One region of the Mangrovibacillus sp. Mu-81 genome, then DNA from elsewhere that is predicted to be linked to it. Evidence: riboswitches for the same ligand, from Rfam matches in the RefSeq annotation. Region 1 holds a riboswitch; the other holds the start of a gene.
The links. A riboswitch is a leader RNA that binds a small molecule or an ion and turns the genes downstream of it on or off. The one in region 1 is predicted to bind cyclic di-GMP.
Positions count from the first base shown of each region.

Region 2: it holds a riboswitch for cyclic di-GMP, as region 1 does, so the genes downstream of both, V6B33_RS06375 (anti-repressor SinI family protein) here and V6B33_RS04795 (hypothetical protein) in region 1, are expected to answer to the same signal.

Region 1 covers NZ_JBAJHU010000002.1:215,866-220,080, forward strand. Annotated here, with positions in the region: gene V6B33_RS04780 (DUF302 domain-containing protein) at 1-247, opposite strand, end outside; gene V6B33_RS04785 (peroxiredoxin family protein) at 370-951, opposite strand; gene V6B33_RS04790 (hypothetical protein) at 944-1,573, opposite strand; cyclic di-GMP riboswitch class I at 1,797-1,890, shown strand; gene V6B33_RS04795 (hypothetical protein) at 1,863-2,231, shown strand; gene V6B33_RS04800 (hypothetical protein) at 2,295-2,567, opposite strand; cyclic di-GMP riboswitch class I at 2,709-2,800, opposite strand; gene V6B33_RS04805 (murein hydrolase activator EnvC family protein) at 3,092-4,215, opposite strand, start outside.
Region 2 covers NZ_JBAJHU010000002.1:573,321-577,535, reverse strand. Annotated here, with positions in the region: gene V6B33_RS06395 (hypothetical protein) at 49-327, shown strand; gene V6B33_RS06390 (class D sortase) at 360-947, opposite strand; gene V6B33_RS06385 (helix-turn-helix domain-containing protein) at 944-1,252, opposite strand; gene V6B33_RS06380 (TasA family protein) at 1,524-2,183, shown strand; cyclic di-GMP riboswitch class I at 2,575-2,707, shown strand; gene V6B33_RS06375 (anti-repressor SinI family protein) at 2,733-2,876, shown strand; gene V6B33_RS06370 (helix-turn-helix domain-containing protein) at 2,910-3,230, opposite strand; gene V6B33_RS06365 (YwpF-like family protein) at 3,323-3,763, opposite strand; gene V6B33_RS06360 (single-stranded DNA-binding protein) at 4,122-4,215, shown strand, end outside.

The DNA of each region.
Region 1 (4,215 bases):
AGACGGTCACCTTACACGGCAGGAAGTAGCTAACCAGCATGCTCTGTTCGAGGACTTTTTTCGCTTCATGGGGATTGCACACTTCCAGAACGAGCACTTCTTCATCGAATTCCAGGCCTTTGTCTTTAAGTTTCCCGGCAAGATCCAGATTCCATAGAACACCAAAGCTTTCTTCTTTCAGAGCAGCCTCCACCTTCTCCGCTGCTTCCTTTACATTCATCGAAACTTCCTTTGTGTAATGAAACATCCAGTACTCCTCCTTCATTTTCTCTCACATCATAGTGTCTTCAACAATAATATTCCCATACTATTAATATACCTCGTGGAGTATCATTTAAACGTCAAGGGTGAGGGTCGGGCTTTCACGCCTCAGTCCATTCCTTCGACCATTTCATCCATCATGTCTTCGTTCATGGGACCGACGATTTTATGCCTGATTTGACCATTAGTGTCGATCATGTAGGTGGTCGGAATCGTGAAGGCGCGGTATTCTTCGCCGATTTCACCGTCTTCGTCCAGCGGGATTGGGAAGGTCAGTTCGTAGCCGTCAACGAATTCTTGGACGGCGTCTTTTCCTTCGTCCATGCTTGTCAGGTTCACCGCCAGGATTTCGACATTTTCTTTGTCTGCATTTTTTTCGTAGTATTTTTGCATATGCGGCATTTCCGCTTTACAAGGCGGGCACCATGTCGCCCAGAAGTTCAGGATCACTTTTTGACCTTCGTAATCGGAAAGCTTCACTTTTTCACCTGCCAGCGTCGTGAGTTCAAAGTCCGGTGCACTGTCGCCTTTTGCCAGACCTCTCCCGGCATTCGACAGGTCCATTGACTCCTCTGCAAGCTGTGCCGCTTCTTCCCTTTCTTTTTTTTCCTGCTGATCCTGGAAGACGTTCACTAGGAAGATTCCGATCAGGAGAGCCACGACGGCCAATGCGAAATTACGTTTATTCACTGGTGTTTCCTCCCTGTACTATGATATTGCGCCCGCGGAGTAAAAATAGCAGGACGATGGCTAAAATGATGTACGTCAGTAGTGTCATATCTATTTGGAATCCTCCGAAGGAATTCATCAGAAATTGGATCATTGTAAAAATTGTGAGAAGCTGGATCGACCATACGTTTTTTCCTTCAGTGCCCAATTTTTTCAGCAAAAAGAGAAGCAGGACACTGTTAAAAATCAGTTGTAAGCTACCTGCAATGTAAGCCCCGTGCAGAAGATCGAACACACCTTCATAGACAAGGGCGGTCATGATCCAAGCAGTCAATACATGATATGGATTTTCTTTTTTAATCAAAGTATATACCAAGGCCGCCACGATTCCCATCCAATACCCTGCGGCTCCGCCATGAAAATAGAGAATTGTGATCGGATGCTTGATCACGGTGCCAAAGTCAACGACGATGACACTCAATTTCCAGGTCAGTATAAAGATGAAAATGGAGTTCGAATACCAGTCGCCTGCTTTCTTATTCCAGAAAAAGAGAAACAAGAACGTGATGAGGAAGGCGGATGTGATTGCTGCCCACGAGCCTGGAAATGTGAAGGCGCCGATGTTATACCATTGGTTGTTCATTGTGATTCCCCCGTTTTATTAACATGGGTTTTCTCTCATTTATAAAACTTCACGATACCCTGTTATGTATTTCAGTATGCCCCTTTTCATTGAACCAATCAAGCACAATGACTCGCACACATAATCAGGCATATAGAACTACTACTTTCTCTTTATTTACGGTTAACAGTATAACGGGACTGGCCGATAATAATGATAAGGTGGATTCTTTTTGACAGGGTTCTGTTGAAAAAGGCAAACTTCCTGAAAGGGGAGGACGCAAAGCTTCGGGTCTAAGGCGGATGGTAGAGTGACGCTAGGATGGCCGGGCCGCCAACAAAAGGATAAAGGGGAAATCGGGATGACATTTGAAGAGCTCCAAACGATTAAACGTCATATAAGCCGTTTGAATGCGTTGCTTGAATTGCGGGGAGATGAACCAAAATATGCAGGAGAATATATCCAGCTTATTCGTTCTTTCTTGCGCATTCAGCCTAAAGAGGCATACTTGCCCATGATGGAAGTGATGACGGTGATCAAATATCAAAAGCCTGCTATCTTTCAATTATTAAAGCACCGCGGTCAACGGGATCAACATTTTGAGTTTCTCACAAACATTACAATGGATATCCGGACAGCTGAAAAGAATCTCGAACAGTGGCTTTCCAAGTCCGCATGACGTTTGATACCCACATGACCACAAAAAAACCGGCTGTCAATATAAGCAGACATCCGGTTTTTGTTATATGATGGCTCTTTTGTCTGAATCAGCTTTCTGTGAACCTCTTAACGCTTCTAAAATAAGGAGCAGATAGAATCCAGTGTTGCCGCCTCTCCGATCGATCAGCTTGATATCGTCCACGATTCGCTTCACTTCTTCATAGCCAATCCTGCTCAATACCATGTCGCTTAATTCCTCTGCCGAATAGGAGTCGTACTTTTTTAAAGAGGAACGATTTCTCCTGCAAAAACTTCTTAACTGCCTTCTGACATCAGATTCATTTGCTTGCTCCATCTTCAAGTCTCCTTTCCTGAATCACTCGTAATCAATGACTTTGAGTCAAATCTAATCCAATAAAACAGCCCGCCAAAAAGAATGGCGGGCTATAAATGAAGCTGACAATTTTCGACAACGTTCATTTAAGTTCCAATCCTTTTCGGTAACCCGGCGGTCATAGTTTTTTCATAAAAAACGTTAGATCCGTGGCTTTGCGTCCTAATCTTTCAATTAGTTTGCCATTATCGAAGGTTGTTATATAGTTCAAATGATATAGTTCGTTTGACTCCACTAATACTATAGTACCAATTACAAATATGAATGAAAAGTGTTTTTTAGCTAAAAATCTTTCTTTTTCGACATTTGTCTTCATTATACATTATTACGTATGTTTTGTAAGGAGCAGGAAGTATTCTTTTATGAATATTCTTGATAGGCATAGAACTTTAACAAATTCATAAGTGACTTCAACTTATTACTCTTTTATCCAAAAAAATCCTGCCATAAACGTATGGCAGGATTTTTATATGACTACTATTCTATTAGAAGTTGATATAACGACGCGGATTTACAGAGTTTGATTTCGATGCATTCCAAGAACCTGCGTGAAGTTCGAAGTGTAAATGCTGACCGAATGAATACCCTGTGTTCCCCATGTATCCGATACGCTGACCCTTGTCTACAGGCGTTCCAGTACCCACTAATGAAGAAGACATATGGGCATAGACTGTAGTGAAGGTTTTACCATTGATTGAGTGTGTGATGTACACAACGTTTCCGTAGCTTGAGCTGTAGTGGCTCTTGATGACATAGCCATCTGCCGCTGCAACGATCGGTACGCTTCCACCTGCCGCAATATCTGTTCCATAGTGATAACGAGATTCACCGTTTAGCACATCCCAACCGTATTCGGTCGTGATTGAACCTGATGCAGGTCTTGTCCAAGTTCCTGAACTTACCGGTGTGGTCACTGCAGCAGATGCTGATGCAGAACCGCCGCTGCTTGAAGCGGATGCTTGTTTTGCAGCCGCCGCCGCAGCTTCAGCCTGTCTCTTCTTCTCAAGTTCACGCTGACGTGCAAGTTCTGCTAAGCGTGCTTGCTCAGCCTGGATTTCTCCGCCGATTTGCTGTTCCATTTTCGCCAATTCACTTGATTCTTTTTCAAGATTCACTTTTTCTTTTTCAAGGGAAGCCTGCTGTTTTTCAAGCTGCTTGAACAATTCAGCTTTTTGAGCTTTTTCACTGTTCAGGTCTTTCTTCAGTGTTTCCAGACTTGCTTTATCATTTTCCAACTGTGCCAGTTTGCTTTCTACTTCTTCTTTCTTTTTCTCTAACTTTTCCTGGTCTCTCTTTTGTTCATCCATGATCTTTTTATCTGCACTGACGATCGTATTGACTGCAGTCATCCGGTTGATGAAATCACCGAAGCTGTCCGCACCAAGAAGCACGTCAAGATAGTTTGCTGAGCCGCCTTTTTCCTGAATCGCACGAGCACGTTCTTTTAAAAGTTCATTACGCTCTTTGATCTTGTCTTCCAGTTCTTTGATTTCCACTTTAAGCTTCTCGATTTCAGCTGTTGTTTGTTCAATTTCTTTTGCTTTTTCTGCTATTTTGCTTTCTGTGTCTCTTATCTTTGCATCAAATTCTGCAATCTTCGCTTTAATAT
Region 2 (4,215 bases), 360 kb from region 1:
ATAGCGGTCTTACATCAACAATCTAATAGGTGAAAGGAGTCATACATCATGAGTAAAAAGTTAGTATCGATCCTTAGTGGATCAGCATTGGCAGCGATGCTTCTTGTGGGGTGTAACATGAACGATCAGGAGCCGCCTCCGGAGGATGATGCACCAGTTGAAGAAGAAATGCCTGAAGATAATCAGGATGAAAATGACAACATGAATCCGGAACAAGATCAGAACCAGCAAAATGACAAAGACGCAGGACAAGATCAGAACACGCCTGAAGAAGATGCAGTGGAAGATGACCTCGATATGAAGGATGAGGATAATAAGGACCAGTAAGAAATTAGCGTAGAGGCTTATTGCTTCTACGCTTAATTCATTTTGCGGGCGTTGATTATGTATCGTTCTTCGGTGCTTGAGAGGTATTCAAAGGGGTAGCAAGTGGAAAGTGTCAAAATTTCATCAGGGGCCGTGGTCTTCAGGACAGATAGATCGGTTTCTTCTACAATAAATGTTTCAAACACTTCATACTGATGAAAACCGGATTTTAATTGAACCTCAAGTATATCCCCTCTTTCAATTTCCCCCATGCGTTTAAATACAGTATCTCTGTGTCCGGCTAAAAAAATGCGGTCTTTTTGACCGGGCAGTTTGGTATCTGAATAGTGACCAACCCCTTTTTCCAATTCTGCTCCGTCCGTCCCTTCAATAATCGGCAGTTCTTTATTTAGTTTGGGTATATTGAGGATTCCCACTACATCACCTTGCGAAAAGGAATAGGAAATACTTTCTGATGTTTCTTCCTCGTTTCCGGAAGCTTTCACAATATTTTGTGCGTCTTGCAATGCTTTCTTTTCTTGTACCTTTTGATCTGTCAAATGATATCCGGAATATCCAAGTAAGGACCCGCCGCCGACCAGTAAGACAATACTCAAGAACTTAATAAAATTGATCTTCACATGCGCTGCTCCCTTTTAAATTGGATGAAATGAATGTATTCGAGAAACTCTTGTTTAGTCAGTCCCTGTTCAATCGCTTTATTAACTAACTGGAGCCATTCTTCATCAATCGTAAATCCTTCTGATTTACATTCAAGTAATTGACTGAGTGAGATATTCAACGTATCTGCCAGTTTCTGAAGGACCTGGATGCTTGGGTTTTTTTGCAATCCTCTTTCTATGGAACTTATATAAGACTTGGAGATTCCTGCAAGATTAGACAGTTCATTGATGGTCATCCCCCTTTCATCGCGATAATGTTTCAATACTTCACCTACCAAATAACTCAGTCCCTTCACAGTATTGGTAATTTCATTATATAGAACAAATAGTATTTTATAAAAAACGTAAACGTGAGTAATGCAGAGTTTTTTCGATATAAAGAACGAAAATGCATGAGTTTGCCTGTTATTTAAAGAAATTTCCCACTTTTAAAAAAATATCGAGTCTAATATACTGAAGTTAACAGTTCTTTAAAACGAACATAAGACATAAGACAGGAGATAAGCTGAAATTCTAACTAAAGGAGATCGTTAAATGAAGAAATATAATAAAATCTTTTGCATTCTTATCATTTCAATGTTTATGTTTTCTCCTGATACTTATCAAGCAGAAGAGAATAGCAAAGAACAAAAGGAAGTAGATATATCGATTAGTCCATCTCCGGTTTTGTTCCATCTTACGAATGTTAAACCGGGAGATAAAATATCCAGGGAAATCACCATATCAAATAAAGGGAAACAGGATTTTCGTTATCTATTTTCTAACACATTTTTAAAGGGATCAGAGAAATTTTATAATGAATTAATTCTGGAAATCAGTGATGGAAAAGCAATCCTGGCAGAGGGGAAGGTAAAGGATTTTAAAAAGCTGGATCTCCGGGCTTTAGAAAGCAGCTCATCAGAAACACTGCAAATTTCAATCGAAATTCCATATGAACTGGGGAATGAATTTCAGGGTCTCTCAACCGAATTTCAGTTCAATTTCCTTGTGGAAGGCTCGAATGGTGCAGTAACTCCAGTTGATAATGGTGGGGGTATCCTGCCTGATACAGGGACGGATTATTATAAGTTTTTATTGATGGGAATGGTTCTATTTATCAGCGGGTTCAGCTTATACATGGTTACAGGTAGAAAATTTGCATCAAAGAAAATTAAACTACCACAATTTCCACTCAAAGAAAGGAAAGAGGCATAAATGTATAAAAAAATATGCACCCGCTGTACAAGAGCATCATTCAGCAGTTCGGAAAGCGGAAAATGGAGTTGTCCATCCTGTGGATATGATTTGACGGAGCATTCTTTTTACGACTCCAACACTTTCCAGAATATTAATGATAAAGTCCTTCCATTAAAGAAGAAATTGGAAGCATATCGCAATCAAAAAAATGAAAAGCTTTCGTAATGTTTCGACATAAGACCTTCCATTTTTTTCTATTATCCAACCAATAACAAGAAATTCCCTAAACTTTTGTCAATAAACATCTAATCATGTTGGAAAAATGTTTAAAATTAATTATTAGAAAAGACAAAAAACAACAGTTTGAGCCGTTTTTTATTAGTATAATGAGTTTAGTTCAAAGGGGCTAGTCAGACAAAGGCAAACCTATTGAAAGGTAGGGACGCAAAGTCACAGATCTAAGGTAAGAAAATGAGTGCAGTTTGATAGTGGTTTACATAAGAAAGTACTCATCAGGCGACTAGGATGGCTGGATTGCCTGAAATACATACTTGTATTTTGGGAGGAATGGAATTGGAGAAGCGTGAACTGGATTTAGAATGGATCGAACTAGTCAAACAAGCACTGGATGCGGGAATTTCAAAAAAAGAAATTAGAGAGTATCTGCAAAGCCATAAAAAAATGGAAGCGACTGGATACAAAATCGTATAAATAGAAAAAGTCTTGCAATCCACTTGCAAGACTTTATTTATTACCTAGTTTCCATTTATTGAATTCGATAAACTCGCGGAATTGTTCCTTTGTTATCCCTGAATCCGACGCTTCTTCAGCGATCTTAATCCACTCGCGATCGACTGGATTATCCCCGGAATCATCATGCAATAATGCGTCCATCGGAATGCCTAAAGCGGCAGAAACCTTTTCCAGGAATTGTATGGATGGGTTTTGCTGGATGTTTCGTTCAATGGAGCTCAGATATGACTTGGCAACCCCGGCTTTTTCTGCCAGCTCTGTCATTGACATTCTTTTTTCCTGCCTATATCGTTTCACTCGTGCTCCGATCATAGTGGACACCTGCCTATAAAATCGTTTCGATAATCTTATTATATCAAACCGTCAACATCTGCTCTATAAGAAGTTTACATATTGTCGCAAAATTAGACACTCGGTTTTGAGGTAGCCGGTATGCGAGGCTTAGACACCATCTTTTCTCGGAATTCTTTCACCAGTTCATCACCGGAATATCCCTTTTGAACCAAGTCGTCCAATAGAAGTTCTGCATATTCGTTACGCTGCTTCTTTAATTTTCCTTCAAATAAAATACTCATCTGGTCATTTATCTTTTTGATGCCGCGGATGGATGTCAAGAACGCGGCAGGGTCATTGGCTTTGTTCGAGATAACGACCTGGATTTCCAAATCATCCTTCTGCTGCTGGACCTTTTGGAAAAACTCGAGGTGCTTCTGGGACATATACGTTTCCACAAGCCAAGTGCTGTTTCCATCCTCTTTATTGATGATCAGACCGTCCTCAATGTCGAAATCATGGAGTTCCTCTTTATCCACTACCTGGAGTGAAATCACTTTAAAGGTTTTCATGAACGAACATCTCCCATAAAAGGTTATAGTGAAAGGCAGTACCCAAAAAGATTGTAGCTCTTCGTTCGTGTTGCAGGTCCGTGTGCACTTGCTGATTACGGGTAAAAAAATCGTAAAAAGCCTAGTTAAAAAAATTATATCACAGAGGGAATGGAATCCCTAATATGTAATTGTGTTAAAAAAGTCCAATTTCTGATATTTGGCCTTTTTTGGGTTTAAAAATGGGAAATCTCCCTAGGGCAATTTGTCGAATTGAAGGGTGATCAGGCTTCGGATTCGATAAATCTACAATTTTACAAGCTTGAAAGAGGGAGTGTAAGATGAAAACATTCCAAAGAGAAAGGAGTGTTGAATGAAGGTGATCAATCAAGTAACCCTGGTGGGCAGACTCACCAAGGATCCTGAAGCGAGGAAAACGGCGGAAGGAAGGTCGGTCCTCAATGTGACAGTTG